One region of the Lysinibacillus sp. GW823-FHT06C08 genome, then DNA from elsewhere that is predicted to be linked to it. Evidence: predicted binding sites of a transcription regulator. Region 1 holds the regulator's gene; each other region holds the start of a gene.

Region 1 (10,899 bases):
ATTCATGGTTATTTTAGTTATGGGGGTACTTTGGGGTCTCAAACTTGTTAGTGACTATGGTTATTTATCGAATGGCGTGAAAATCATCCTTGCCTATTCATTATCGGTAGGATTGGCGATTATCGCTTATATTCTGGAACGTAGAAAAGTAGGCTCACCTGCTATTACGGTCTCATTATATGGTGGAGCATTCATTGTTGGGATATTAACGACTGCAGCTAGTGCCATTTTGTATGAAATCATCCATCTTACACCAGCACTTGGTATTACGGTTCTTTATATTGGCTATGGTATTGCCATAAGTTACTTAAAGAAAAATGAGGCATTAACTGTTTTTGTTGCTTTTACCTCGTTATTACTACCTTATTTATTAGAATATATGGACTTTAGTGCCGTCATTATTTTACTATTTGTTATCGTTTTATTTGCCATGCTGCAATTGGTTGTCCAACAGCACAAGCAAAAGCTTGCTCTTTATATTTCAACCTTTTTCTCAGTGCTAGCAATAGGTGTTGTAGCATTTATGAATCATGACAAGCAAGTTGTCTTTGCTTTTGGTTTACTTGCTATACTAGCAATCTTTTATGTAAGCTGGTGTCGATTATATAATGCACAATCTAAATGGAAACCTCTTCATATTGGTCTCCAATTTTCGTTAGGGTCATTTAGTTTATTGCTGATGAACCTGATCATACGTTCACTCGAATATGGAGAAGCGGTGCTACTTATTTTCATTGGTTTATTAATAGCATTAGCGTTTTATAGTCATCGTCAAAAATGGCAGGAAGTATTTGATAGTGCTATAACACTCGCGTTTATTGCCGTATGCAATACGCTACTTATTATGAATATCCCTGATAAAGTGGATGATTTACTATATCCATTGATCGCTTTTGCAGGTGTAATGATGAGCTTACGATTACGTGCCAGTATGATGAAGGTAGTCACATCATTTTTCCTTGTGATTACATTATTGCTAAACTTCATTTTCCATGAACCGACACCATTTATTAGCTTTGAGCATTTAAGTCTGTTCATGCCAATTATTTATCTAGTAGTCATTTACTTGTATGCTAGACGCCCAAAAGAAACGTTATCACCTTTTGAGAAAGTCATGAAGGATTTATATGCCATAGATATTTTAGCAGTAATAGCCACAGGCTACTTCTTAGCATATATGAGCAAACTAGATTCAGCCTATTTCGCGGCAACAAATGGTATTCAGTATTTGATGTGTATTGCACTAGCTGCTTTGTTTGCAGGATCTCTGCTCGTGTCAGAGAAATTCAAAGGGCGTGCTTTAACACCTGTCCTTGGAGCATTCTTTATAGTATTATCTTTGATGATCAGCACAAAGCCTTCTATGATGGATAGCTTAAATATGATGACCAGATTAGTTTATATAGCAGTAATTATGGCGATTATTATAGACGTTCTAGTAAAGGGCCGTATTTATCGGCTGTATGAAGAGCGAATGGGGAAATATGTAGACACTATTGTTAGCTCAGGTGTCGTACTCACAATGATCTCAATATGGGGGCTTGTTCATCAATTTACGTATAGTCATCTACTTGATTGGAAGCTAAGTATAGCTCTTACAACGATTACATTATTCCTCACAGCGAGCATTTCGCTATGGCTTAGTTCCACACAACATTTAAAAACGCTTCATACTACAGGTTTTGTTATTTTAGTCATTGCGTTTATCAAGCTTATTTTCTTTGACTTATCAGCCCTTGATTTATTAATTAGAGCTGTTCTATTTATAACAATTGGTGGCATTGGCATGCTCTTGTCAGGTAGGTTGCTGAGGAAATAAATTGAAGAGATTCCAATAATTTTTGGAATCTCTTTTATATTGTGCTAAACTGATACTACTCTTACTCTACTCCCTCTTTCTTCGTACCGTATGACTTCAAACCTTTTATGAAATATTCTTCAAATACATCACTCATTTTCAATGTCCATTGTTTTGAATAACATTCGATACGGGGATTGCTGAGCAAGACTACAATAATTATATGAATAGGCGCATCATACTTATTGTATGGGCGCCTATTGGTTTAGGAGGACATAAATTTGGAAATGGCTTATACAATTATCATTTTTTTAGTTGGTCTAGTCTTTGGCTCTTTTTATAATGTAGTTGGCTTACGTGTGCCGCGGAAGGAGTCTCTTGTATATCCTTCCTCCCATTGTACGAGCTGTCAGAGACAATTGACGGCTCTTGATTTAGTGCCAGTATTGTCTTATCTGTTTTTAAGAGGAACATGTAGAGGCTGTGGCTTTAAAATTTCTTGGCTATATCCAGTGATAGAATTGTTAACTGGGGGATTATTCGCCTTTGCTTATTTGGAGCTAAACTGGAGTTTAGAATTTTTAGTAGCTTTATCGTTCATCTCATTGTTAGTCATTATAGTTGTTTCAGATTTTATCTATCTGTTAATTCCAGATAAGATTCTTTTATTCTTTTTGCCTTTTTTGGTCATAGGACGTGTACTGTCACCCTTAACACCTTGGTGGGACAGCCTAGTGGGTGCACTCGTTGGTTTTGGCATATTATACAGTATTGCGGTCTTATCGAAAGGTGGAATGGGAGGGGGCGATATTAAATTCTTCTTTTTAATTGGTCTCGTTCTCGGTACTATTCATACGTTGTTGACTTTATTTATTGCCGCTATCATAGGTATGATAATCGGAATAGTTGTCTTATTAAAGCATAAACAAGGAAGACAAACACATATTCCCTTTGGTCCATCTATTGCATTAGCCGCTACTATTGTTTATTTCTACGGAGATTCGTTCATCAATTGGTATTTAGGTTATTGGTAAGTGTTTAATCTTCAATGTTGTGGAGGGGAATCAAGTGAAGCCGATTATTGGAATTACAGCTTTTGTAGAAGATGATTTATCAGCTCATTTAAATGCTGCTTACAGCAAAAGTATTATTAAGGCGGGTGGTATCCCCCTTATTATTCCGTTAGGTGTGGAGGAAGATGCTGCTCAAATTTTAGCCCTTACGGATGGCTTAATGCTATCGGGAGGCTATGATGTACATCCTTTTCTATTTGGAGCGGAGCCTTCACCAAAGCTAGGTAAAATTCATCCAGCTAGAGATGCCGTGGAATTAGCATTAATTGAGGCTGCATTTGTACGTAAAATGCCTATTTTTGGCATTTGTCGGGGTATCCAAATATTAAATGTTGCATTAGGTGGGACGTTATATCAGGACATTGATAGTGACCATTATAGTACGAAGCTAATCAAACATATGCAACAAGCTGGTAGGTCAGTAGCAACGCATTATGTACAAATTATTGCGGAGAATTTATTAGCGACTATTCTGGAACAAGAGAAAATTGCCGTCAATTCTTTTCATCATCAGTCAGTGAATGTACTAGCGGAGAATTTAAAAGTTGCAGCGAAATCATGTGATGGCATTATTGAAGCAGTGGTGCATGAAGAATTACCATTCTGTTTGGCTGTCCAATGGCACCCAGAGGAATTAGCTGTAGCGGGAGATCAGCATGCACAAAAGTTATTTGCAGCATTTGTTGAAGCGAGCTTGAAATTTAAAAAAGAAGCATAGAGAGGTCATTGTAAAAAGAATCCAATAGTTAATGGATTCTTTTTTTTGCGTAAAAAAGAGGATATATGCTCAGTGAAGGAACACAATCCTCAAACCCTCATTTAATTAATGTACACGGCGGTAAAGACCAACAACTTGTCCCAAAATTGATACTTGATCGACGATAATCGGTTCCATTGATGAATTTTCAGGCTGTAAACGGAAATGGTTTTTTTCCTTAAAGAAGCGTTTTACAGTAGCTTCATCCTCAGCTGTCATGGCTACAACAATGTCTCCGTTAATGGCCGTTGACTTTTGCTTTACGATCACTAAGTCACCATCTAAAATTCCTGCTTCAATCATCGATTCACCCATAATTTCTAACATGAATAACTGATCCTCACTCGTGCCATATGTATCTGGCAGTGGGAAATACTCTTCAATATTTTCGATAGCTGTAATAGGAGAACCTGCTGTAACCTTCCCTACAAGTGGTACATGGATGACATGTTGCTTTTGGATGGATTCCTCAGGCTCAAGAATTTCAATAGCACGTGGCTTAGTTGGATCTCGACGAATAAAACCCTTTTGTTCTAATCGAGCCAAATGACCATGAACAGTTGAACTTGAAGCAAGTCCAACAGCTTCCCCGATTTCACGGACTGATGGCGGATACCCTTTAGCTCGTACCTCGTCTTTAATGAACGCTAAAATGTCCTCTTGTCTTTTCGATACTTTTTTCATGATTGCTCACCTCTTTTTTCTAATATCAATCTTCTTATTTGATAGTATAACAGAATGCGAACACGTATGCAAACATAGGTTCGAAAAGTGTTTGACAAAAACGTTTGTTCGCTTTATTATGAGAACATACATTCCGAACAAACATTCTAGAAATGAGGTTTTAATGATGACATGGCTAAAGAAAAATACACATATCACTATATTATTAGGTGCTTGTTTACTCTTCGCAAGTTACCTTTACATCACTGATCCGGGGGATGTTAATTACGCTGAAATTCAAATCGAACATGGGGATAGCTTGTGGTCGTTAGCAGAACAATACCGTGGTAAAATGAGTAAAGAAGATTGGATTAAGCTTGTCAAATCAGAAAATGAGTTAGCAGACATTAAAATCGTGGCAGGTAAATCTCTAGTCATTCCAGTTTTGAGTGATCAAGCCAGTCCCATCAAAACTATTGAAATTGCGAGAAACGAACAATGAAAAATAATCAAATGACGGCTGTTATCTATTGCCGAGTAAGTACTGAAAAAGAAACGCAAAGCTCCTCATTAGAGCGCCAACAAGAAGAATTAGTGCACTATGCTAAAGAACAAGGCTATGAAGTAAAGGGTGTTTTTAAAGATAAGCATAGCGGTTATGATGTTGAACGCGAAGGCTTACTTGAAATGCTTGATTTTATAAAAGAGAAGGAAATAAAAGCTCTTTTTGTACAAGATGAAACTCGTTTAGGTCGTGGAAATGCAAGAATGGCAGTATTGCATTTATTACAAAAATCAGCAACAGATGTTTATTCGATGCGTGATGCAGGACCAGTCCAATTAAACGAAATGGATACGATGCTACTAGAGATTTTAGCAATTGTAGAGGAATATCAACGTAGAATACATAATGCAAAAATCCGCAGAGGTATGCGACGTGCTGTTGAAAATGGCTATCGCCCTGAAAATAACCTATCCAATCGTGGCAATCCACATGGTCAGGAACGTAAAGAACTCCCTGTTGATGAAATTGTGAAGCTACGGAATCGTGGTTTTACCTTTGAGGAAATTTCCATTACGCTTAGAGGACTAGGCTTTGAGGTAAGTAAGGCAACCGTACATCGCCGATTCCAAGAGCATCAAGAAAGATTAGCAGGCAAATAATATAGCCCGCTAATTTTTTTTAATATAAGCTTTCAATAATAACATTTTTGGGTAGCTGAAAAGGGTTATCTTTATTAATTCGATCATAAAACATAATGCCGTTTAAATGATCGATTTCATGTTGTACAACGATAGATTCATAGCCTTTTAAAGACATAATAAATTCCTGTCCATCAATATTATAGGCTTTTACTTTAATTCGTTCATATCTTGGTACAAAACCGTGAACAGGTCGATTAACAGACAGACACCCTTCACCCTCAGGCAAATAGATCATATTGAAAGAATGGCTCATTACTTTTGGGTTAATGAACATCATTTCATGTTTTTGGTCGTGATTCTCAAAAAGTACAGCAAACATTCTCTTATCTACGCCAATTTGATTGGCAGAGAGGCCACTACCAGGACGGAGTTTATACTTTTTTATTAAAATCGGGTCTTGGCTGTTTTTTAAATATTGAAGCATAGAAAATAATATATGTCGGTCCTCTAAGGGAACTGGTATTGCAACGTCTTGCGTTTGTTTTCGTAATAGGTCTGAGTGTTCTTTTACAAAATCTTTCATAGTAATCATGTAATCAGGATGAAATTTTGCCATCGAAACATACCTCCTCAATAGGACTTCTTCAGAAGTTCATCAAGCTAAATTGTATGGTCGGATCATAGATGCAGTGCCCAACAACGTTTATAGGCGCGCATTTTCACAAGCGTTTAACGTTCTTCTAATCTTCTAATAAAATATTCCAATCTTCACGTAAAACTGCGTAATAGTATTCGTCCCACCATTCATTCCCATATGGTATACACTTTTTAAAATATCCTTCACGCCTCATTCCGATCTTTTCCATAACTTTATAGGAAGCGATATTTTCGGGCTGACACGTTGCAATAATTCTATGAAGTTTCTTTTCATTAAATCCATAGTCTAATACAGCACGAGCAGCTTCAGAAGCAAAGCCTTGATTTTGATAAGCTGGATTTAGTACCCAACCGATTTCATAAGTATGATCGCCGAAACAAGGATGGAAAACGATATGACCAATCACTTGCTCGCAATTATTTGAAACAATAGCAAAATGTTTTGCTTTGTCGTTACTATTTTCTGCAATAAATTTCTTTGCCTGTTCTTCATTGAAAACACCTTCAGGCATATAGTGCATCACTTTTTCATCTGAAGTATAGCTATAAACAGCTTCCCAGTCCTGCTCTTGAAATGTTCGAATGAGTAATCGCTTAGTTGTCACGTTCACATGTATATCCTCCAATAGATAGTTAAATTTTTCCTTCCATATAATATTTATACACTTCAAACATCTGGAAGTCATGTATTTTTTATTTCAACAGCTTGAATAGGGGTTGGTATAACTGCATTTAATGGGAAACCGTGCTATACTTTGCATACTGAGTTCAATAAGGTAGGTACTGAAAGGTGTGTAACGATGTTATCAAAAGAAAAAATTAACCGTATAAATGAACTTTCTGCTAAAGCGAAAAGCGGTCAACTAACGGATGAAGAGGCAAAGGAGCGAACAGCGCTTCGTAAGGAATACTTAGATACATTTAGAGCAACAATGCGTGATACGATTGAAAACGTAAAAGTGGTTGATGCAGAAGGAAATGATGTCACGCCTGAGAAGGTAAGACAAGCGAAAAAAAATAAATTTCTAAATTAATGTGACACAATTCAATAAAGTATGTATGAAAATACAAATAGTATTACAAAAGCATTGTTTTCTAAAGCAATGTTGACTAAACTGTAGAAGAACAATTATAGGACGAGAAAGGATGTCACAATATAATGACTCAACATGCGGATTTATTAGCAATTAATGCTATCCGAACTTTGTCAATCGATGCTATTGAAAAAGCAAATTCTGGTCACCCAGGTTTACCAATGGGGGCAGCGCCAATGGCTTATACGCTTTGGACAAAACAATTACGCCATAATCCAGCGAACCCAAAATGGTATAATCGCGATCGTTTTGTATTATCAGCTGGTCATGGTTCCATGCTTCTATACAGCCTACTTCATCTAGGCGGCTATGGTTTACCAATGGAGGAAATTCAGAGCTTCCGCCAATGGGATTCATTAACACCAGGACATCCTGAATATGGTCATACAGTAGGTGTGGAAGCGACAACTGGTCCTCTAGGACAAGGTATTGCCATGACTGTAGGTATGGCAATGGCTGAGCGTCATTTAGCAGCTACTTACAATAAACCAGGTCATGACATCGTTGACCACTATACATTTGCATTATGTGGTGATGGTGACTTAATGGAAGGCGTTGCAGCAGAGGCTATTTCATTAGCTGGTCACTTAAAACTTGAAAAATTAATCGTGCTTTACGATTCTAATGATATTTCTTTAGATGGTGACTTAGAAAAGTCATTCTCAGAAAACGTACAAAAACGTTTTGAATCTTATGGTTGGAATTATTTAAAAGTTGCAGATGGCACAGATGTTGATGCGATTAATGCAACTATTGAAGAAGCTAAAAAATCAACTGGCAAACCAACATTGATTGAAGTGAAAACAGTGATTGGTTTCGGTTCTCCAAATAAATCGGGTAAAGCAGATTCTCATGGTGCTCCACTTGGTACAGATGAAGTGGTATTAACAAAAGCTGCTTATGAGTGGGCACACGAGCCTTTCCAAATCCCTGCTGAAGTATATGATACGTTTAATGCTGCAGCTGAAGTGCAAGGAGCACAGTCTGAAGAAGCTTGGAATGCGAAATTTACTGCTTATAAACAAGAATTCCCAGAGTTAGCAGCTCAATTTGAACATGCTATGAATGGTGAATTACCAGCAGACTTCGCTTCTGAATTACCAGTGTATGAAGCTGGTAAATCTGTAGCAACACGTTCTTCTTCTGGTGATGCGATTAATGCTATCGCTAAGAAAACACCATCATTCTTTGGTGGCTCTGCTGACCTTGCAGGCTCTAATAAAACAACGATGAAGGGTGCAGGCGATTTTTCTGCAGACGATTATGCTGGTCGCAACATCTGGTTTGGTGTTCGTGAATTTGCAATGGGCGCTGCTTTAAACGGTATGGCACTTCACGGTGGTTTAAATGTATTTGGTGGTACATTCTTCGTGTTCTCAGATTATGTTCGTCCGGCAGTTCGCCTTTCAGCATTAATGGGTCTTCCTGTAACGTATGTATTTACACATGACTCGATTGCTGTAGGAGAAGATGGTCCAACACATGAACCAATCGAACACCTTGCATCATTACGTGCAATGCCTAATTTATCTGTTGTTCGTCCTGCGGATGCCAATGAATCAGCTGTTGCATGGGAGCTTGCCGTTGCATCAGAAAATACGCCAACAGTATTAGTATTGTCTCGTCAAAACTTACCTGTACTTAACGCTTCTATTGAAACAGTACGTGAAGGTGTGACGAAGGGTGCTTACACAGTATCTCCTGCTACTAAAGAAGTAGCGGATGCGATTTTAATTGCAACAGGCTCAGAGGTTTCACTTGCTGTTGAGGCACAAAAAGCATTAAAAGCTGAAGGCATGGATGTAGCTGTCGTTTCAATGCCATCTATGGACCGCTTTGAAAAACAAGATGCTGCTTACAAAGAATCTGTTTTACCAAAAGCTGTCACTAAACGTCTTGCGATAGAAATGGGTGCATCATTCGGCTGGCATAAATATACCGGCTTTGAAGGTGATGTGCTTGCAATCGATAAATTTGGCGCATCAGCTCCAGGGGAAATTGTAATGGAAAAATACGGATTCACTGTAGAGAATGTAGTTGCAAAAGTAAAAGCACTATAAGATTTTTAATAAAATACCACAACACTCAGCGTACGTATGAATTCGCAGGGTGTTGCGGTATTTTTTTTACTATTGGCTGTCGTATCACTAAAGGAATACATCCGGTGGCAAGGGTCTTCTAAAATATGTCTAATTAAAAAAACTGCATATGGTTATGCAGTTTTTTATGTAGAAATTATTTCGCAAGCCCATTCTGAAAGGCATAGACAACGGCTTGTGTGCGATCTTGAACCTCAAGCTTTGCTAGAATATTGCTTACATGTGTTTTGACAGTTTTTAAAGCAATATATAGCTCGTCAGCAATTTCCTGATTGGCTTTGCCTTGTGCCATCAGCAATAAAACTTCCATTTCACGGTCAGTAAGATGGTCGTAAAGGGGTGTATTATTGCCGTGGCGCATACGGTGCATCATTTTAGATGTAACTTCTGGTTCTAATACCGTTTCGCCACCCATTGTTTTACGAATGGCTTCCGCAATTTGTTTTGCATTAGATGTTTTTAATATATAACTCACTGCTCCTGCCTCTAAAGCAGGGTAGACTTTGTCATCATCTAAAAAGCTAGTCACCATCATGATTTTTGCCTCTGGCCAGGCGGCTAAAATTTCTGCTGTTGCCTCAGCACCAGTCATAATGGGCATAACATTATCCATTAAAATAATATCAGGCTTTAGGGCAAGGGCACGCTCAACTGCTTCTTGCCCGTTTTCAGCCTCTCCCACAACTGTAATATCTGGCTGTGCGGATAAGTACGCCGAAACGCCGATACGCACCATTTCATGATCATCCACTATGAGCACTTGTATCATTGTCATTGACCTCCTCTTTATGTAGTGGAATTTTAACTTCGACAATCGTTCCTTCTTCAGGGACTGACACAATTTTATATGTGCAGCCAATTTCAACAGCTCGTTCGGCAATATTTTGCAAGCCGTAAGAAGTGGATTTATCTGCCTCTACATCAAAGCCTAAACCATTATCTTGAATGCGTAAAATGGCTAAGTCATCTCGTGCAACAAGCAACAATTCAACCTCACTGGCTTTGGCATGTCGAAGTGTATTAGAGAGGGCTTCCTGGGCAATGCGGAATAGGTGATCTTCTTCTGCTTTCGTTAATGCCATTTCTTCTAGCTCATATTCAATATGGAAGTAAACCTTTTGCTGAAGCTCAATAATTAATTCCTCTAAGCCTTGCGCAAGTGTTTTATTGCGAAGTGCAACAGGTCGTAAGTGTAATAATAATGCACGCATTTCGAGCTGTGCTTGCTGAACTATTTTTTCCACTTGCTTTAAGCTAGTCGCATTTTCGTCATTTTCCGTTAATGCAGAAAGCAACATGGAGGCCGCAAATAATTGCTGCGACACAGAATCATGTAATTCTCTAGCCAGACGTTGACGTTCAGCAATGATGCGTTCCTGTATAATTTTGTCATGAGCTTCTGCACGTTCATTGGATAAGCGCTGTAGACTTTTACGCTGTGTATCTATTAATTCACTTGTTTGCACAAGTGCTTTTTTTAATGGTTTCGGAAGGGCTTGCTTTTTAGAAAGCACAAAATCAGGTTCGATTAACTGCTTTACAATTTTCGTTGCTTGAGCCTCTCGGGCACGAGCAGTCATACTAATCCAACTGGCAAAGAGGAAGCTAAGAG
Region 2 (10,899 bases), on a different contig from region 1:
CCAACTGGATGTAGATTTTTAATAATGGGCTTTCCGCAAATCCTCTTGAAAAGGGGCTCACCTTTAAAACATCATGAGGATATTTCAACATTATATATGAAAAACTGCCAAAAATGAACGTTACCCATACAGCGGTCATGAACATTTCCTAGTGTCACTCCTAAACATCAAGATTCAACAATCGCATACTTATTATATTGATCCCCCTACACTCTTGTGCCATCGATGCTATTATGTCAAATTCCTCATTTATAACAAAATAAAAATGAGCTCGATCAAAACGTGAGCTCATAGACTTCTTTAAACTAATGGATAATAAGGTTCGTAAATGGGATGCCAATAATATGGGGGTCTAACACCAATACTCGGTGTAAACCAGCTGTAATTTAAATAATGAATGTTTAATTAATATACGTTATTTTCTAGTAACCGTGTCACTTCTGGGAAAAATTCAATCTCCATTCTAACCATCCCCTGCGATGATGGTCTTTTTCTTGCTTTAACATACGAAGGTAATCAATCATAGTATATGTTGAAAAGGAGGGATTGGTTATTAACAATCCAAGTGACGGGCCAGCTCAAGATAACCAAGATTTAATGGAACAAATTCGTTTTTATCAAAAATGGTTTGAGGACAGTAAAAAAGAAGATCCATACCCTCAATATCCTGTCTATGGAAAGATTACGCAATATAAAGAAGTACCTCTTACCCAACCTGAACAAAGGCAGCTTCGTCAACCAGGGCTCGAAAGCTTAATGGTGCCGAAGCCTATCATTGAAAACCCTCATTATAAAGGTAGTGGAAAATTAAAAGGGAAAGTAGCCCTTATTACTGGGGGTGATAGTGGGATGGGTGCAGCTGCTGCGATTGCCTTTGCGGAAAGAGGAGGCCGACGTAGCAATTGCTTATTTAGATGAGCATAGGACGCTACTCGAACTAAAAATTGAATTGAGGAACTAGGAGAAAAATGTTTACTCCTTCCTGGGGATCTCCGTGAAAAAAAACATTGTGCAAATATTGTTTATGAAACCATTAATACGTTTGGACGCTTAGATATATTATGTAACCATGTTGGCATTCAGTTTCAACAAAATGACCTGACTGACATTACAGATGAACAATTCGATGAAACGTTTAAGCTTAATATTTATTCACATTTTTATACGACAAGAGCGGCCCTCCCTTATTTACAGGCTGGTAGCTACATAATTGGTACCGCATCTGTAGTAGCTTATGCTGGTGAGCCTTTATTAATCGATTACTCTGCCACAAAAGCAACTGTCGTCGGCTGGACTCCTTCTTTAGCAAAGAGCATGGCTAAAAAGCAGATTCGCGTCAATGCAATTGCCCCGGTCGAATTTGGACACCATTAATCCCCTCCAGTTTTTCCTCTGACGAAAACGCATTGCACGGAGGGAATCTTTTTAACCGAATGGCACAGCCCTTTGAAGTGGCCCCGACATTCGTTTATTTAGCATCAGATGATTCTAGACATGTAATGGGACAGGTTTTACATGTGGATGGCGGAAAATCCACCAATTCGTAGCTACGTAAAGAAAACTCAGGCAACACGTAATTGTATGCTGAGTTTTTTTAATTTTTCTTTTCAATTTTTTATAGATGGTTCAAAAAAGATGTTAACGATTCAACTTTGCCTCTTTATTTCATTTACTTTTCAATTTATTGACAGTGGTTATGTTCATAACTACAACAACATACATTAATTGCGGGATAGCAACTTTAACATCGCCCCCAAGATGTTTTTGTACAACGCTATCCCAGCTTTACATCGTGGTTTTTGGCGATCATAATTCTCTCCTATCGGCTTTCTCTACGTTGTTATCCCTTCCGTAGTAAAGAATAAATCAACATATCTCTACATTCGCCAGTCACACTATGACATTCATATTGTCTTAAATAGCCCTCTTCTTTAAAATTGAATTTCGTTAATAACTTCCTTGATGCTATGTTTTCTTCAGCAACAATGGCTTGTATCCTCACTAACCCTAACTGATTAAATCCAATTGCCAATACTTCATTCATAGCTTCTGACATAATACCCTTATGCCAATATTTTTCTGATAACTCATAACCTATTTCAGCCCGTTTACCCTCAAATTCACTTAAAAATATAGTGCCTATCACCTCATCTGACATTTTATCAGCAATAGCAAAACGAATTATCCACCCCTTTTCAAAGCCCTCATTCCAAATATGAATGACCTCAATACTTCTTTCAATGGCTTCTGGACCATTCCAATCCAAATAACTATAGATGTTTTCATTAGAATAATAATTGTATAATGATGGCGCATCGTCTCGTTTTAATTTTCTTAATCGAATTTGTTCTGTTTGGATGGTCTGAAATGACATGCCCAATAATTCAGTAAAATTCATCGCTCTCTCCCCTTTGGTAATTCTTGTTATACCTGTAATATAGCTGATTATTAATTTTGATAAAACCTCAATATTCCTTCATAAAAGAAAAAAAGCCATCGCGATTTAAAAACGCAATGACTGTTGATTTGCTGCTTTTCTTTTTTCATTTAAAATGATTCTCTGGATGCTCTTTAGTGATAAATAATATTTTTCAGCTAGCGTTTCTCTAACCATTCCAGATAAAAAATCATTATAAATATTGGCATTTCTCAAATCCAATTCAGCTTTTATAGTGGTACGAGATCCCCAGCTCATTTTATGTTGTTCTTTCCGCGGGATATAAATATATTCGCCATCCATATATTCCTGAATGGCCGCTAACAACTCTTCAGGTAAAATATGCTTTGCTTTTTTATAGCTCATGTTGCACTCCTAAATGTGTAGATTTTTTTAGGAAAAGCAACGGCTATGCTCAATATTTTTTTGCCATAGCCATTGCTATGCAAACATCATATATTTCCTCACGCAATTATCACCCCTTCATTCACGCCTTTTTATATCCATATTATAGAATATAAACCAATATATGAATGGTGTAATTAATAGTCCACTTTAAAGTGATCCCACCTTAGGCATTCCCCTATGCACCTTTGACCATTACATTCATATAATTAGATTGAAGGGAGTGGCATAGTGCCTTGGCAACATAAAATTTACTATTTAATCGGGCAACCGGTCGGTGTTTCATTGACGAATGGGCAAGGAACATCTGGTGTTCTTTGTGGCGTTTCAGGTGGGAAGCTTCTTGTCCTCGAATATTTGTATCAAAGTCAATTTGCTTTAAAGCAGTATGATTTTCATATGATTCAAGATGTCAATGGTTTTCCGCCTTGTCAAACGCGGCAGCCGTTATATTAAAAACATCCGTGTAGGATGTTTTTTTGATGGCACCATTTAATATTAGTTACTTAGATGATGATCGCTCCTCCATTTGAATCTTATACATACAATTGATATGGAGACCTTTGTGGGATACTGTGGAAATGTAGGCAATTTCAATAATTATTTGTGGCGGAAATGATGGCAGTGGTAACAGTTCAACTTTCGTGCTCATCGTTGTCCTATTCATTCTTCTCAATATTGTTGGTGCAAGCTTCATTTGCTAATGGTCATATGAAGGCTTTAGCTTCTGTTTATTTCTAATGATGAAAAAGCTTAAAGCCTTTTTTATTTCCCCTTCACCCAATTCTAACCTGTTATGAGATAATAAAAATATATTTCTTACGCCATTGAAGATAGATAACTATCTCCAAATGATAACTTAACATAATAATAGTATTGTAAAGTTCTTTCTACTTTACATGACACTCCTTTATTGGTTCTAGGGGTCACTTTCATCCAAGTGGCCTCTTTTTGCATCCTTTTACTCTATTATAGATTTTCTAGAACTATCGTTTTAGTAGAGAGGAGGAAAACAAATGGGCATTAATTTAAATTTTTGGTCCTTTATTTTATCTTTAGGTTGCATCCTATTATTTTTTCTGTCCGGTTCCTTAAAAGACTTTTTTGTCACCTATGTCCATCTTCACCCATTGACACTGACAATGCTATTGTCAATCGTATGCTTCTATCTAAGTGTTGTAGGAATGAAAGATGTCAGAAATTTAGCGACCTTGCTGAGAGGCATTGTGACAATGGCTTTAACACTGATTTTAATTGTGAGTATTTCTTTTATTTTATTTTTTGGTAATTTATAAAGTAAAAGAACGCCAGCTTGCCTGATTATTAAACAAGCCTTCTTGACGAACATTTGTTCTATGTATACAATAATAAAAAAGGAGGCTTGTTTATGCAAGACACAATTAACATTGAATTAGTACATTTTTCAGAAGACTATGCAGACCAGTTAAATGAGTTTGAATTGCCCGTAGAACAGCACCAATTTACTGCCTTACCAAAAGAGATTACTATCGAAAAAGTGGGACAGTACCCTATTGTGATTTTAAGTAATAAAATACCTGTTGGTTTTTTCGTACTTCATACAACTGAAAGAGTACAGGAATATTCTAGCAATCCACAGGCGATGTTACTTACCGCTTTATCTATGGATCATAAACAGCAAGGTAAGGGTTATGCAAAAAAAGCAATGCTTTTACTGGCTGACTTTGTCAAGCATGAATTTAAAGAATTTAACGAAGTAGTGTTAGTGGTAAATCACAAAAATATCGCTGCGCAGAATTTGTATCTCAACGTAGGTTTTGAAGATAATGGTGAAAGACGAATGGGACCAATTGGTGAGCAAATAGTGATGCAATTGCACCTTTAAGGAGACAGTCACTCATTTTCGATGTTCAAATGAGTGACTTTGTTATCCGCTGTCATTCGTACCATTCATTATTAGGCACTAAATTCACTCACTCGATTGTGCATTCAATACCGCTATTGCCATCCACCTCTATATAACCAGCATAAATATATTTCAATGCGATATGTTTCGTTGTTGTAATCGTTTCTAGCAGAAGTTCCATCTCATTCATCTCTTTAATAATGCCACCATATTGAACAAAATTAGCCTCTTCCCAAATAGTTAACATAATATAGTTACGTTCTGCTAATGCACGTGTGATGGTTTGCTGTAATTCCTCCAGTTCCCATTCTGCACGTTCCCGTGGCGGTTCTGTCTGCACCTCTTGCTTCCACTTTTTCAAAAGCAGTAAATGCTCTGGAAGCATCATCGATGTCCATTTCATAGCTCCTCGATCTTTAATCATATTATCTCACCCTTTCAGCTCAGTTACGGGGGACGCTTGCGAGAAAACTAAAACGTTGAAAGTCATGACTGCTTTGCTAAGATTTCCACGCCGCCCTCAAAACAAAACATACGTTCTTTTTATTATACGCACATACGTTCTTTAATAGCAGTGGTAATTTAATACAATTCCTCTAGCATATGCTTGCTAAGAGTTCTAGACAAACGCTAGGCATTTGTATAAGTCTATAAACATTTCAATCATAATCTGTGATGATGATGAATATCACAATTTTAGTGAGAAAGGATGTAAATATTAACACAAATGTCGATTATACATCGCCTTCTGCAGAGTTTACCTTTGATGTCAACAAAAGTACGCTTTTTAAAAAAGATGCACGAAATTACATTAATATCCTTGGCGTAGAACAATTAAATACATTAGAAAATACATCTTTACTGGATATTTTTTTAAGCAAAGATAATGTCATTGAGCCACACTATCACCAAAATGCAGCTGAGCTTGTCTATTGTATTTCTGGTGCAGCAACGGTTTCCCTATTAAATCCCTTTACAAAAAAACTTCAAAACTACCCAATTAAGCCTGGGCAAGTAGCTAATATCCCACAGGGCTGGTGGCATTATGAGGTTGCCACAGAAGATAACACCCATTTGCTTGCTATCTTTGACGCTCCAACACCAGAGGTTATTTTAGGCTCCGATATATTGAAATTTACACCTGCCAATATTATGGCGCATACCTATTGTTTAGATGAGGAACAATGGAAGAAAACCATTGCACCCATTGTTCCATCTACTTATATTGGGCCACCAAAAGGCTGTAATCGAGTGGAATCGGCAACTGATAATTCTTCATGCAAGCAAAAGAAGCCATCCATGAAACCATGTCCATACCCAAACCCATACCCTTATCCATATCCATACCATTACCCTTCCCCACATATGTATGCGTATGGCACGTATTATTAAAATACCCCTTGTATTAAACTTTTATTGTAAAAGATGAATAGAATGTCATAAACTGTTCCATCCTAATCTTAGATAAATACTAGGAGTTAGGAAGTGTCACAATAACGATGATAAATGACAAACTAGCATCATTACAATTTAAGGAGATGTTTAGGCTTTGGTCGCAGCTCGGTGTCAATCAAAGCTATATTGCTTCAAGCCATGCCTTTTTTAACCATACCCGAGATAAAAAATTAAAGATTATGATTTTGGAATTCATTCAATGTTTAAAAGAGGAAAATAAACAGCTGACATTATTATTAAAGGAAAATGGTGTTCTTGCCCCCACTACAACTATGTCATACAGTAAAATGAAAATGACGGATATACGTGGAAAATCCATCATTAATGATAGTGAAATTAGTGCCATTTTATCTATGAATATTGCTTCCTCTTTACTTGCTGTAAGCCAAGCATTGGAATTGTCAGTAAAGAAAAAGCATCTTGCCAAATATGGTGAACTCCATATGCGCTATGCTATACTTGGGTCTAAGTTGATCGAACTGAGTAAAATTAAAGGCTGGCTTCTAGCACCAGCCCAATAAAAATGTTGGCTGAACGAAATCATTCATTACGTTGCACATTATTAAATCTACTTTTAATAGTGTGTTTTTTTGTACATTTTAAATATTAAACAATAGCAAAACCACCTACTCGTTATATGTAGGTGGTTTTAACATTCAATCATCTTCTATCGACTTCTTACAAACAGGAGCTTATACCATTGATTTACGAGGAACGGTAACACGGATAGACTATAAATAAAGCCTAATTGGGCAATTGTTAATGGAGCCACTTCAAAGACCGTTGTTAGCATTGGCATAAACAATACAATGTGCAAGCTTAGGACACCGATTAAAAATGCAATCCATGCATATTTATTCGAAAAGACACCAATCGTAAAGATCGATTGTTTAGCTCTGGAGTTAAAGCCATGCACTAATCTTGATAAACAAAGTGTTGTAAACGCCATTGTACTTGCCGTTAATGTATCGCCAGTTGATAATCCAATTTGAAAAGCAATGATGGTAGAGATGGCAATTAAAATTCCTTCTAGCACCACCTGTGTCGTAAATGATTTATTTAATAGAGGGGTATGAACATTTCTAGGCTTGTCCTTCATCGTTTTCTTATTATTCGGCTCTAATCCGATTGCGATTGCTGGAAGACTATCTGTTAATAGGTTGATGAATAATAGATGAACGGGTGCAAAAGGAACTGGTAAGCCGAGTACTGTAGCATATAGCACTACAAATATAGCTCCTGCATTCCCTGATAATAAGAACAAAATGGCATTTTTAATATTTGTATAGATGCTCCGACCATTGGCGATCGCCTTGACAATCGTAGAAAAATTATCATCTGTTAAAATCATGGATGAGGCATCTTTTGCGACCTCCGTCCCAGTCACTCCCATTGCCACCCCGATATCTGCTTGTTTTAGTGCCGGCCCATCATTGACGCCATCCCCTGTCATCGCGACAACATGACCCTTATCCTGCCACGCTTTGACGATACGAATCTTTTGAGCAGGTGTAACACGCGCATACACAGAATAATCATCAACTTTTTCCTGTAGCTCTTGATCTGTGAATTTTTCGAGAGCATGTCCTTCAATGGCTTCATCTGGATTTTTTAAAATCCCAATTTGTTGGGCAATCGCTGTAGCTGTAATTTTATGGTCACCTGTAATCATAACTGGCTTAATGCCTGCCTTAATACAATTTTCTACAGCTTCTTTGGACTCTTTTCTTGGTGGGTCCATCATAGCCACTAAGCCGACAAATATTAAATCTCTTTCTACTCTTGTATCAATTGTTTGCTGCGGTAAAACATCTTTGTAGGCAATGGCTATCACCCGTAAACCATTCCTCGAAAAATCATGATTGACCGCTTCGATTTTTTGGCGATGCTGAGCTGTCATCTCAAAAATGCCTGTTGCCGTTTTTATTCTAGTCACTTTAGGCAAGAGAACATCTAATGCTCCTTTAGTAATCATAACAGGCTGTTTATCTATTTTATTTACAGTACTCATAAGCTTTCGTGCCGAATCAAATGGAATTTCAGCTAGTCTTGGATATTGCTCGCGAATCATCAATTCATCTAAGCCGTAATGCTTTCCTAATTTCACAAGCGCTATTTCTGTCGGATCACCAATTTCCTTGTGCTCACGCTCGACAGCATCACTACATAAAAGTGCCTTTACCATCAGTTCTTTTTCCACTGAATTTGTTGGGTTTAGCCAATCATGAGGAATTTTTTTCTGATCGACAAAAACTTCCTGTACAACCATTTTATTTTCTGTTAAAGTACCCGTTTTATCAGAACAAATTACAGATACACTTCCTAAGCTTTCTACCGCATAAAGCTTACGGATAATGGCATTTTCCTTCGCCATCTTTTGTGTACCGAATGCTAAGACGATTGTAACGATGGAACTCAAAGCCTCAGGAATAGCTGCGACAGCTAGAGATACGGCAAACATAAAGGATTCTACCAATGCTCGTCCACGAATAAGATCAATTGTAAAAATGGCTAAGCAAATGATTGTAATACCTAATGCTAATTTTTCACCAAATTGATCCAGGCTAATTTGTAAAGGTGTTTTCTTTTCCTTAGCCGTATCGAGTAAATTAGCAATTTTCCCGATTTCAGTCTGCATCCCGATAGCTGTAACCATTACAATGCCTCGTCCATTGGTCACGAAGCTACCTGAATACACCATATTTTTCTTATCGGCAATCGTAACATTGTTTTTTCGAATAGGGTCAGTACTTTTGGCAACGGCAATTGATTCTCCAGTAAGAGAACTTTCATTGATATGCAAATTATGACTTTCCAATAGTCTGCCATCTGCATTGATGTAATCGCCAGCCTCTAACATAAGAAGATCCCCCACCACAATTTCCTCAGAAGGAATTTCCATAAGCTGATTATTACGCATTACTTTGGCAATCGGCGAGGTTAGCGCCTTCAGATTGTCTAAAGATTGTTCAGCTTTAACATGCTGTACCGTGCCTAAAATAGCATTTAGAAAAACAACAATCATGATGACAATTGTACTTTCTACCTCTCCAAGTAGAAAGGAAACGAAGGCAGCGACCAATAAAATAATGACTAATAAATCTTTGAATTGGCCCATAAAAACAGCCCATGTACTAGTCTTTTTACCTTCCTCTAATACGTTATAGCCATAGACTTGTTGCCTCTTTTGAACATCCCCATCGGTCAAGCCTTCTGTGGTGACGTTCAATATCTTCATGACTTCAGTAGACGATTGTTGATGATATTCAGTCATAGGGTTCTCCTTCCATTCACAAGATTTAAAGGTCACATACTATTTTCTGGAAAATAATAGGCACCATAAAATCTCAAACTTCATCAGTCTGTGTGAAATTCATTAACTACAACAATCTATTCCATAGTTAACTAGAGTATGATAATAAACTAGTGAGAAATTAATTTTTATAGAGAAAACTCAAATAGATTCACTTAGACAAAAAAAAGCACTGGGAATGTTTTATTTTCCCAATGCTTATAAAGGCAGTTATGATTGTATGGGTCTCTCTTTATGGGCCACTAATAAGTAATCCAAGGCACTCATGCGCGTAAGCTTGTGCGTGAACTTTATGGCATCTGCATGAGAGGCAAATGTAAAGTGTTCGAGTTCGTCTGTTGGTATAAAATGATCCACTGTTTTCCGAGTCAATTTTCGTACAGATAATGTGTGTGAATCCTCTTCATATAATATGATAGCACCTACATTTCTATAAAAAGTTTGATCAATCGTCGCGATGACTTTGACATTTTGAAAATCGGTTAAATCTACTTGCATCTATTACCAACCTCCTCTATCCTTACATTCGCTATCAGGCTGCTATTATCCTGCTATAGCAGGATCACTTTTGGATAATTTCACCATTTATTATGAGTGATGCTGCGCTGATGAATAATCCGCAGAATGCTCATGTGAGACAGGCGCTCTTTTAATGGAGAAGATAGCACATCCTAAAGCACAGAGAACTAATAGAGTTCCGAAACTTGCTAAATGCATGACAGAACCAGTAAAGGCAAATACGGCACCACCCAGCGCTGAGCCGATGGAAATCCCGATTTGAAGCGCAGCGGTATTTAAGCTTTGCTGTATATCGGATGATTGAGGATCTGCTTGAATTAAATAATTTTGTAATGGCGGTGTTAAAGCCCAGCTCAATGCTCCCCATAAAACGGTAAACAGTAAAAAGACCGGTAAGGCAATGACTGTATAAGGGATACTAAACAAGACAAGCGCAAATGTAGAGACGATTAAAATAAGGGCTTTACTTGTCCCGATTTTATCGCTCACCCAACCACCTACAGCATTACCGCTCACAGAGGCAATACCAAAGATTAAGTAACAAATACTAATCCATGAAGCATTCATATCAAAGGCTTCTACTAAAAAGGGTGTTAAATATGCGTAGAGCATATAATGACCTGCTAGCATAAACAAAGTCGTTAATTGCGCTGTAAGGATTTTTAAATTCGCCAATGACTTCATTTGCTTCTTCAGTGGTACGACTTCCCCGATTGGCATTTTGTCTAATAACAAAGCTATTAAAACCATTGAGATTGTTGAAAGAATACTAATGCCTAAAAATACGGCTCTCCAACCGAAAGCTTCCGTAATAAAAATCCCCATTGGCACACCGATAACAAGTGCAGAACTTACGCCCATAAAAACAAGCCCCAATGCTTTCGC
Region 3 (10,899 bases), on a different contig from region 1:
AAATAATAGGGTAAACCGACCTCGCCGACTGCTATCATCTCATCACTATGCGAGCGAATCCAATCAAATAAAGCCTTCTCTTCTATTTCACTCGGTAAAGGTTGCTCGGGATGGAAACCAAAAGCTGCCTTCACTTTGGGATAGACCTTCGCTAAATTCAACGTCTTTTGACAGGAGGACAGCTGCATACTTACCGCAATTAATGCCTCTACTTCTTCCAATAAAGAAGGTATTTCCACGTCCTTATACTGATCTAAATGAATATGGGCATCAATCAACATGCAAATCACCCTTTTCTTCCTGTAAATACATGAATAATTGTTGCTTCAAGGCTGTGAATGTGGCCGAATGACGAATTTCTTCTTTGCGAGGACGCTCAAACGGGACAATGATTTCTTTTTTCACCGTTGCAGGTCGTTTCGATAAAACAAGTATACGATCCGCTAAAAAGAGTGCCTCCTCAATACTATGTGTGACAAATAAGATGGATTTTCGATGTTCTTCCCAAATGGACAGTAGCCATGCCTGCATTTCCAGTCTTGTAAATTCATCGAGCGCAGAAAATGGTTCATCTAGACATAAAATAGGTTTATCACTGACAATGGCACGGATGAAGGATACACGTTGTTGCATCCCTCCAGATAGCTGGTTTGGATAAGCATGGCTAAAGGAAGCAAGTCCTACCTTTTCTAGCCACCCCTTTGCACGTTCAACATTAGGCTTTTGCTGCAGTTCCTCAACTATAGTTACATTCTCTAAAATAGTACGCCAAGGCAGTAGACAAGGCTGCTGTGGCATATAGCCAATTGTTCCTCTTTTTTGCAGGATATCCTCTCCATTTAATAAAATCACCCCTTGATCAACCGAAGAGACCCCACCAATTAATTGAAAAAGGGTACTTTTACCACTGCCGGATGGACCTACAATGGCCACAAACTCACCATTCTTGACATCAAAGGAAATATTATCAAGAACATGTAGACTGTTAAAGGACTTAGCGATGTTTTGAATGCTGAGCATGATAACTTCTCCCCTTTACCATTAATTTTTCAAGCAAACGAATACTACTAAATAACAATAAGCTTAACAAGACAATCGCAAAAATTGCGACAAACACTCGATCTGTACGGAAGGAGGATTGTGCTAAGGTCATGTATACACCAATTCCCTTTTTCGCACCAAGCCACTCCGCAATGACTGCCCCCATTACGCTATAAGTTGTAGCAATTTTTACACCTGAGAAAATAGCTGGGTAGGCATGTGGCCATTCTAGTTTCCAAAACGTTTGGGCCTTCGTTGCACCAATCATTTCAAAGTAATGCTTTAACTCGGGTGCTGTTTGACGAAAACCGTCCATTGTCGCTATGACAATAGGGAAAAAGCACACTAGACAAATAATGATGAGCTTTGGTAATAAGCCAAAGCCAAACCAAATAATAAGCAGCGGTGCTAACACAAGAATAGGTATGTTTTGCGACATAATGAGAATCGGGTAAAATAACGACCGAATGAAAGTAAAACGATGCAAAACAATTGCCACTGTTAGACCACAGCCAACTCCAATAGCAAGTCCTAGTAAAGCTAATTGCACAGTAGCCAGAGCATGTGGCAGGAACGTCTGATACGATTGAATGCCTTCTACTACAATTATGCTCGGTGCTGGAAGGAGCCATGGAGGAACATCAGCGATATGCACAACAAGCTCCCATATGAATAAGAGGAAGGCGATAAAAATTATCGTCCTTCCCTTTTGTAATGCCCGTTTCATGACTGATATTTCTCCGTTAATGTAGCCATTGTAATTCCATTTGGTTGATATAAAATTTTTACTTGTGTAATGACATTAATGGCTCCTAGCTCGACCATCTTAATATTCATTTTTTCAATGATTTGAAGGAGAGTTGTAAGCTCACCCTCCATCGTTGTTTCAAGTGGATGAACCTCATATTTCACACCAGATGCATTAATAACTGCAATGGCCGCATCTACATAAGGAATGACATCCTCATACTTCTCTGTCTTCGGAATAATTTGGACACTGATTAATGAATTTGCCATGTTATTTGGCCTCCTTTTTCGGTAAGAACTCATTCGTAAACGCTTGTTTAGCATCAAATTCGCCCTCTAATACTTTGTTGCTCGACATCCATTTAGCATAGTTTTCCCATACAGAAAGCTTTTGCTCACCCCATTGTTTAGCGTCATCCTGATACTTATCAGCCAACCACTCTTGGCTTTTATGCACTAATTCCTTATCTAAGTCTGGGGCTTCTTCTAGTAAAATATCGGCAGCTTCATTCGGATGCTCGATTGCATATTCATAGCCCTTCGATGCAGCCGCAACAAAAGCTTTGACGATGTCTGGATTGTTTTGAAGCATTTTTTCATTAGTTGCTAAAACAGGTGTATAGTAATCTAACTGATCACTGTAGTCCGTTAAATACAGCATATTAATCTTTTCCCCACGAAGCTCTGCCTCAATTCCTGTCCAAGCATAATAAATCCAAGCAAAGTCGATGTCTTTTTTCATCATTGTGAAGAAATCTAAATCTCCTGCATTGACAATCTCTAATTTATTAATATCAGCGTTTTCTTTTTGCATTAATGATTGTAATACTGCTTGTTCGAGTGGCGCCCCCCAGCCACCATAAGTTTTTCCTTCAAAGTCCTTTGGAGATGTAATACCCTTTGATTCTACAGAAGCAAATCCAGATGTATTATGCTGGATGATGGCTGCTATTGAGACAAGTGGCACATCCTGAACACGAGCCTGTGTAATGCCCTCCTGATAGCTCACGCCAAATTCTGCCTTACCGGAAGCTACGAGCTGATCGGCTCCTGCCTCTCCTGGCATAATAATATCAACATCTAAGCCCTGTTCTTCAAAATAACCAAGCTTTTTCGCAACATACAATCCTGTATGATTCGTATTCGGTGTCCAATCGAGAACCACTGACACCTTTTTCTTTGTATCAGCAGCTTGCTTGTCCTCCTTGTCGCTACAACCTACTAACGTCAATAGTGCCGCTATTAAAATAAATAACCATTTTTTCATGCTAGGTCCTCCCAGTTTGTAATATGAAAGCGTTCAAGAATGAATGTTGTCACCAGAAGAAAGCGTAATATACGGTTGGTAAGATATTGATTGAAAAACAAAAAAACGCCTAGGATTCCTCCCAGACGTATTGCAATCAATCTCCAAAACTTTTGCTTTTTTGAATAGATGTTCCCTACGCTGGTACGAGCCAAATCAGGTTCAAAGGGTCAGTGTCTATCGGACACAATCTCAGCTAGCCATAACTAGCCCCCCTACATTCTTTCGCTATGAACTTTTCGATGATTATTATACCCATAGTTGATCTAAAATGACAAGATGCTATTTTTGGATAGTTGTTCCACTCCAACAAGTAGCCCAGCTCTACAATATAGAGACTGGGCATGATTTTAGCTTGGTTTTTGTTCTTTTTTGGCCGTTAAGACATGGGAAATGGCTCCATCTGTTGCAATATCCACTTTAAATGAACCATTAGAATGACGATCAGCACGTGTCAATGCTTGAACATCAATAAACTCTTGGACGCCTTTTTCAGTTTCAATCACAACCTGCTCATCGTTTGTCGCTTGAATCACAGCGACAATTCGGTGAGGATTTGCTTTTAATTCTGTCAGGACTTTAAGACCACGTTTGGCACGACCTGCTATTTCTACCTCTGCGACATTCATTTTCTTGACAGCCCCTCGTTGTGTCACAATAACGACATATTGTGTTTCATCTGGCTGTAAAACATTGACCCCTACTAAAGCTTCTCCATCTTTTAACGTAATCCCTTTAACGCCGCCTGTTTTCACACCAGTAACTGGTAATTCCTCAATAGGGAATCGAATAGCATACGCCGTATCAGTTGTTAAGAGCAATTCCACATCATCCGTCATAAACGATGCATAAATCATTGCATCGCCCGCTTTAACATTCATTGTTTTAATCGGCTTCGAGTAACGCGTCACTGCATAATCTGCGAGCGGTGAACGTTTAATTTGTCCATCTTTCGTAGCAGTTAAAATATACGTATTTGGTTGTTCAAATGTTTCAAAGCCATAGACTGCAATAATTGATTCATCTTCACTTGTTGGCACAATACTAGAAATATGCTGACCAAGGTCCTTCCAACGAATATCAGGCAATTCGTGAACTGGCTGATAAATATAATTCCCTCTATTTGTAAATAACAATAGATGATGCTGCGTATTTAAGTTTGCTTCATACAATAAGTAATCGGAATCCTTCATCGCAAAATCTTGACCATTGGAAGCGGCATGAGATCGTGTAGAAGTACGTTTAATATAGCCATCTTTCGTGACAGTCACCACAACCTCTTCGCTTGGAACAAGGACATCTAATGTAATTTTAATTTCTTCAATTTCTTGTTCAATTCTCGAGCGACGCGGCTCTGTGAAGCGTTTTTTAATATCTAGTAATTCCTGTTTAATGACACGTACAAGCTTGGCCTCGCTTTGTAAAATTCCTTCTAGCTTGGCAATCAATTTATTTAAATCATCCTGTTCTTGGCGGAGCTCTGTAATATCGGTATTCGTTAAACGATATAATTGCAGGCTCACAATCGCCTCTGCTTGTACCTCGGTAAAATCGAACTTTGCTTGTAAATTGAGCTTGGCATCCTTCTTATCATTTGAAGAACGAATTGTCGCAATGACTTCATCTAAAATAGACAATGCTTTAATTAAGCCATCTACGATATGGGAACGATCCTTTGCCTTTTGTAAATCATATATAGAACGATTTGTGACCACTTCTTTTTGGTGAGTAATATAGGCGTCCAATAATAATGGTAATGTCATCATCGTTGGGCGACGATTATGAATCGCAATCATATTAAAATTGTAAGCTACTTGTAAATCTGTTGTTTTAAATAAGTACTGTAAAATCCCTTGTCCAGGAACATCCTTTTTCAGCTCGATTACGACACGTAACCCTGTACGGTCAGATTCATCACGAATTTCAGCAATCCCTTCAAGGCGTTTATCTACACGCTGCTCATCAATTTTTTTTACAAGATTCGCTTTATTCACGTCGTATGGTAATTCGGTAACAACGATTTGCTCTTTGCCACCCTTAATAGGTTCCACCACAGCCTGCGCACGGACAATAATTTTACCACGCCCTGTTTCATATGCCTTTTTAATGCCGTCCACACCTTGAATAATACCGCCTGTTGGGAAATCTGGACCTTTGAGTACCGTCATCAATTCATCCACTGTTGCAGTAGGCTTGTCTAAGCGCATCAATACAGCATCTAGCACTTCATCTAGTGCATGAGGTGGAATATCAGTTGCATAACCCGCAGATATCCCTGTAGAGCCGTTTACTAGTAAATTAGGGAAACGTGCTGGTAAAACAGTTGGCTCCATATCCTGATCATCGAAGTTTGGTACGAATTCAACCGTTTTCTTCCCGATATCTCGTAACATTTCACCCGCAATCGCAGATAGTCTTGCCTCAGTATAACGCATGGCAGCTGGCGGATCTCCATCAACTGAACCGTTATTCCCATGCATTTCAATGAGCATATGACGAGCTTTCCAATCCTGACTCATACGTACCATTGCCTCATAGACAGAGCTATCTCCGTGTGGATGGTAATTACCGATTACATTACCGACTGTTTTAGCCGATTTACGGAAAGGTTTTTCGTGTGTATTACCTTCTGTAAACATCGCATATAAAATTCGACGCTGTACAGGTTTAAGACCGTCACGTGCATCTGGCAACGCGCGGTCTTGAATAATATATTTACTATAGCGACCAAAACGGTCACCCATTACTTCTTCTAAAGGTAAATCTTGAAACTTTTCTGTGCTACTCATGCTTGGCCCTCCTCTTGTTGGATGAATTCATTTTCTAAAATGTTAGCATCATCCTCCATACCGAAGTCTACATTGGCTTCGATCCATTTACGACGTGGCTCTACCTTATCGCCCATTAACGTCGTGACACGTCTCTCTGCACGTGCACCATCCTCGATTGTGACACGAATTAATGTACGTGTGTCAGGGTTCATTGTTGTATCCCATAGCTGGTCTGCATTCATCTCACCAAGACCTTTATAGCGCTGTAATATGTAACCCTTTCCAACTTGTTTGATGGCCTTTTGTAAATCATTTTCTGTCCAAGCATATTCAATCACTTCTTTTTTGCCAGTCCCTTTAGAAACTTTATAAAGTGGCGGTAATGCAATAAAGACTTTACCAGCCTCGATGAGCGGACGCATATAACGGTAGAAGAACGTTAATAGCAATACTTGAATATGAGCGCCATCTGTATCAGCATCGGTCATAATGACTACTTTATTGTAGGCTGAATCCTCAACAGCAAAATCTGTTCCAACACCTGCACCAATCGCATGAATAATCGTTGAAATTTCTTCGTTTTTCATAATATCCTGAAGCTTGGCTTTTTCCGTGTTAATCACTTTCCCGCGCAGTGGTAATATTGCCTGGAATGTACGATCGCGACCTTGTTTTGCAGAACCACCCGCTGAATCACCTTCGACTAAATATAATTCATTTCTCGCCGCATTACGTGACTGTGCAGGCGTTAATTTCCCTGACAGAATCGTACTACCCTTTTTGTTTTTCTTACCATTTCGCGCATCCTCACGAGCTTTACGAGCCGCTTCACGTACTTGCTGCGCACGAATCGCTTTACGCACAAGAGATGCCGACAATTCAGCATTTTCCTCTAGCACATACAAAATTTGCTCAGACACCACACTATCTACTGCTGAACGGGCCTCACTTGTACCAAGCTTGCCCTTTGTTTGTCCTTCAAATTGTAATAAGTGCTCAGGAATACGGACAGATACGATAGCTGCTAAGCCCTCTCGAATATCCGTTCCTTCCAAGTTTTTATCCTTATCCTTTAATAAACCAATTTTTCTTGCGTATTCATTAAAAACACGCGTCAGAGCTGCTTTTGCACCTGTTTCATGGGTACCGCCATCTCGTGTCCGTACATTATTAACAAACGACAAAATCGTTTCAGAATAACCATCGTTATATTGGAAGGCGAACTCTACTTCAATATCATCTTGAATACCTTCCACATATTTCACAGGATGAAGAACATCTTTCTCTTCATTCAAATACGCAACGAAAGCTTCAATGCCGTTCTCATAAAAGAACATATCATTTTTGCCTTCCTCGCGCTCATCAATTAATTCAATTTTTAAGCCCTTTAATAAAAAAGCTGACTCCCTTAAACGTTCTGCTAACGTATCATAATTATATTTTGTAACAGAGAAAATCGTTTCATCAGGTAGGAAATGAACAAGCGTACCTGTCTGCTTCGTTTGACCAATTTCTTCAAGTGTTGTCACTGGATGTCCACCATGCTCGAAGCGCTGGCGATATTTTTTACCATCACGATGGATGGTTACTTCTAAAAATGTGGATAGCGCATTCACGACAGAAGAACCTACACCGTGCAAGCCGCCGCTCGTTTTATAACCGCCTTGTCCAAACTTACCACCTGCATGAAGGACAGTAAAAATAATTTCAGGAGTAGGTTTACCCATCTTATGCATACCAGTTGGCATTCCACGGCCAAAGTCGCGTACGCTAATACTCTGGTCTTTGTGAATCTTGACAATAATATGAGATCCAAAGCCAGCCAATGCTTCATCCACCGCATTATCAACGATTTCATACACAAGGTGATGAAGTCCACGGCCATCTGTGGAACCGATATACATGCCTGGTCGTTTGCGCACCGCTTCTAATCCTTCTAATACTTGTATAGCGTCATCATTATAGACGCTAGGTGACTGTTTATTCGTCAAAAAAATTCCCCTCCAAAAAACAAACACTTGTTCTATTTATGTTCTCATCCTAATAATAATAGCATTTCCTGTCAATAGTTAGCGACAGGTCCCATTAAATTTTTAAAAATTGCTCACAGTTTTAATATACACTTTAAATAGTAAACATCTTCAACAGTTGCTTAAAATTGGAATTTAAGCAAAACAGACTACCACTAGTATCCGTAAACACCTGACGCATCGTAGCTTATTTAGTTGCAATATAGTTGATGCGTCAATGTCATGTAAATGAATAAAGTTAGACTTCTATTCTACCAAAGGAATGAACGAATGACAAAATTGCCTTTTTGCCTATATTTTAATAAAGAATTTTTTCGTTCTTTCATCAATCATGCCTAAAAGCCTATCTCTAACTTACTTTAGTTTCTTTTGTATTGAATTCAAGACTCCTTACGAAATCTCCTTCATAACATTGTAGATTAGCAAGAAAAAGTGTAAAATACTTGTTACAAACTATTAGTACCAAGTGATGGACTATGAATGAAAGGAGTCCAACTATGATCAATGGACTTATTATTTTATGTGCTTATCTAATCGGCTCTATACCTTCAGGGCTATGGATAGGTAAAATTTTTTATAATACCGATATCCGAGAACATGGAAGCGGTAATCTTGGAGCAACCAATACGTTCCGAACATTAGGAAAAAAAGCTGGTATTGTTGTGACTGTGATGGATGTTCTAAAAGGGACTGCCGCTGTCTTACTAGCTGCACTTCCAATATTCTCAGACAGTTCTATCCATTCCTTAATCCTAGGTCTTGTTGCAGTGATTGGTCATATGTTTCCAATCTTCGCCAATTTCCGTGGTGGAAAAGCCGTTGCCACATCAGCAGGTGTTTTATTAGGCTATTCATGGCCATTGTTTGTCTTGCTCCTAATTGCCTTTCTTGTGACATTGAAAATCACAAAAATCGTCAGCTTAACATCTATGATAGCCGCTTTAGTAGCACTTATCTATTCAATCGTTTATTATTTTGTTACAGGTGACTTTGCATTAAGCATCTTGGTAGCCTTTTTATTTACCTTTATTATTTATCGTCATCGTGCCAATATTGTACGTATTAAAAATGGCACCGAGCCAAAGGTAAAATGGCTGTAAGAAGAGAGGAGCATTCGCTATGAAAATTGCACTGACAGATGAAGCCCTACAATGGTTCAAACAAGAGATGGAAGTAGAACCTGGCGATACTATTCGCTTTTATGCACGCTATGGTGGCTCAAGTCCTTTTCACGAAGGCTTTTCACTAGGCATGACGCGAGAAGAGCCCATCGTCATTGGAGCAGAAGCAGTCATTGATGGCGTAACCTATTACATCGATGAAAAAGATTTATGGTTCTTTAACGATCACAATCTACATGTGGACGTGGATGCTAGTTTAGATGAATTACAATACGAGTATCGTACATAAAGCAGTATTTTCCTTTCAGTCTCTGAAAGGAAATACTGTTTTTTTATTTGAAAAATAGTAGCTAGAATTTCATTCCTTTTTTCGTTTATCTCCGCACAAAGTTGTCCATTCTATATATAGTGAACATCCATTTGAGGAGGAAAACCCATGTCCATATCAAACAAGATCGATCCCTCCCCATCCCTTACAACGGACGATTTATTAAATACTTCCCTTGCCAAAAATATAAAAGTCATTCAAAACACTCTCGGTCATAGCAATGACATCATTATACGAGAAATTACCATTGGTGAAGCTGAACCCCATCGACTGGCCATTATTTCCATTGATGGCTTATCCGATAAAACGATGATTTCGGATTCAGTGATTGATAAATTAATGGCGAATATTGAGGAAGAACAAGAAATTGAAATTACTACCATTAATCAATATGTGCGAAGTTCCTATTTAACTGTTGGTGATGTGATGAATATCGAAAATTTCACATCATTGTATTATGCCATCCTTAATGGTGAAACCGTCATTTTATTAGACGGCTTTGCTGAAGGCATTGTAACAAGTACGAAAAGTGCAAAGGATAGAGCTGTCACAGAGCCCTCAACCGAATCCGTTATTAGAGGACCTCGAGAGTCCTTTACTGAAACTTTGCGTACGAATACCGCGCTCATTCGACGAAAAATAAAAAGTCCAAATCTTTGGATTAAGTCTCGAGTCATCGGTGAAGTGACACAAACAGATGTCGCCGTGATGTATATACATGGTATCGCCAGTGACAAAATTGTTGCGGAGGTGTTAGCGCGGTTAGATCGCATTAATATCGATGGCATTTTAGAAAGTGGCTATATTGAGGATTTTATTCAAGATTCTAAAAATACCATGTTTCCAACCATTTACAACTCAGAACGGCCAGATGTTATTGCTGGTGAATTATTAGATGGGAAAGTGGCGATTCTAGTAGATGGTACCCCCTTTGTATTAGTGGTGCCTGCATTATTTACTTCCTTTTTGCAATCAGCAGAAGACTACTATCAACATTGGATGATTAGTTCCCTCATTCGTATTTTACGTTTCTTTGGTATTAGTTTGGCATTGGTAGCACCATCTCTCTATGTTGCGATTACGACGTTTCATCAAGAAATGCTACCGACGGCCATGCTAATTAGTATCGCCTCACAACGAGAAGGCGTGCCCTTCCCTGCCGTAGTGGAAGCACTTATTATGGAGCTTGCCTTTGAGATACTACGAGAGGCAGGGCTTCGAATGCCGCGAACAATCGGTCCAGCTGTGTCCATCGTAGGTACGCTGGTAATTGGCCAGGCAGCGGTAGATGCCGGTGTTGTCTCGGCTGTAATGGTTATTATAGTGGCATTAACGGCCATTTGTAGTTTTTTATTCCCTGCTTATGGTTTGTCCAATACGATTCGTGTACTGCGCTTTCCATTAATGATCTTAGCTGCTATGTTTGGTCTTTTTGGAGTTATGTTTGGCATTATTATCATTATTCTTCATTTATGCAGCATTCGTTCATTTGGTGTACCGTATTTAAGCCCGTTTGCTCCTTTAATTTTACAGGATCAAAAAGATGCATTTTTAT

Evidence for each region. The regulator LexA, encoded in region 1, represses DNA repair genes until DNA is damaged. The targets are predictions, from matches to a motif close to CGAACATATGTTCG.
Region 2: a site for LexA is predicted at 5,279-5,292, ahead of AC1Q6O_RS14105 (YolD-like family protein). Genes of this name have one in related genera too.
Region 3: a site for LexA is predicted at 7,877-7,890, ahead of parE (DNA topoisomerase IV subunit B). Genes of this name have one in related genera too.

Annotation. Positions count from the first base shown of each region.
Region 1 is NZ_JBXAHN010000001.1:945,783-956,681, forward strand. It holds gene AC1Q6O_RS04365 (DUF2339 domain-containing protein) at 1-1,819, shown strand, start outside; gene AC1Q6O_RS04370 (prepilin peptidase) at 2,080-2,832, shown strand; gene AC1Q6O_RS04375 (gamma-glutamyl-gamma-aminobutyrate hydrolase family protein) at 2,867-3,589, shown strand; gene lexA (transcriptional repressor LexA) at 3,695-4,312, opposite strand; gene yneA (cell division suppressor protein YneA) at 4,431-4,793, shown strand; gene AC1Q6O_RS04390 (YneB family resolvase-like protein) at 4,790-5,455, shown strand; gene def (peptide deformylase) at 5,475-6,053, opposite strand; gene AC1Q6O_RS04400 (GNAT family N-acetyltransferase) at 6,178-6,705, opposite strand; gene AC1Q6O_RS04405 (DUF896 domain-containing protein) at 6,895-7,128, shown strand; gene tkt (transketolase) at 7,254-9,248, shown strand; gene AC1Q6O_RS04415 (response regulator transcription factor) at 9,424-10,056, opposite strand; gene AC1Q6O_RS04420 (sensor histidine kinase) at 10,031-10,899, opposite strand, start outside.
Region 2 is NZ_JBXAHN010000005.1:225,846-236,744, reverse strand. It holds partial or broken gene AC1Q6O_RS14140 (SDR family oxidoreductase) at 598-1,547, shown strand; gene AC1Q6O_RS14135 (GNAT family N-acetyltransferase) at 1,841-2,398, opposite strand; gene AC1Q6O_RS14130 (CD3324 family protein) at 2,504-2,803, opposite strand; gene AC1Q6O_RS14125 (hypothetical protein) at 3,074-3,298, shown strand; partial or broken gene AC1Q6O_RS14120 (YjcZ family sporulation protein) at 3,396-3,546, shown strand; gene AC1Q6O_RS14115 (hypothetical protein) at 3,859-4,137, shown strand; gene AC1Q6O_RS14110 (GNAT family N-acetyltransferase) at 4,230-4,706, shown strand; gene AC1Q6O_RS14105 (YolD-like family protein) at 4,795-5,151, opposite strand; gene AC1Q6O_RS14100 (cupin domain-containing protein) at 5,445-6,119, shown strand; gene AC1Q6O_RS14095 (DUF3231 family protein) at 6,227-6,703, shown strand; gene AC1Q6O_RS14090 (cation-translocating P-type ATPase) at 6,850-9,456, opposite strand; gene AC1Q6O_RS14085 (hypothetical protein) at 9,706-9,993, opposite strand; gene AC1Q6O_RS14080 (MFS transporter) at 10,084-10,899, opposite strand, start outside.
Region 3 is NZ_JBXAHN010000008.1:157,104-168,002, reverse strand. It holds gene AC1Q6O_RS17965 (TatD family hydrolase) at 1-281, opposite strand, end outside; gene AC1Q6O_RS17960 (ABC transporter ATP-binding protein) at 271-1,020, opposite strand; gene AC1Q6O_RS17955 (ABC transporter permease) at 995-1,768, opposite strand; gene AC1Q6O_RS17950 (thiamine-binding protein) at 1,765-2,058, opposite strand; gene AC1Q6O_RS17945 (ABC transporter substrate-binding protein) at 2,060-3,055, opposite strand; TPP riboswitch at 3,211-3,321, opposite strand; gene parC (DNA topoisomerase IV subunit A) at 3,445-5,883, opposite strand; gene parE (DNA topoisomerase IV subunit B) at 5,880-7,856, opposite strand; gene plsY (glycerol-3-phosphate 1-O-acyltransferase PlsY) at 8,393-8,995, shown strand; gene AC1Q6O_RS17925 (HesB/YadR/YfhF family protein) at 9,015-9,305, shown strand; gene AC1Q6O_RS17920 (spore germination protein) at 9,453-10,899, shown strand, end outside.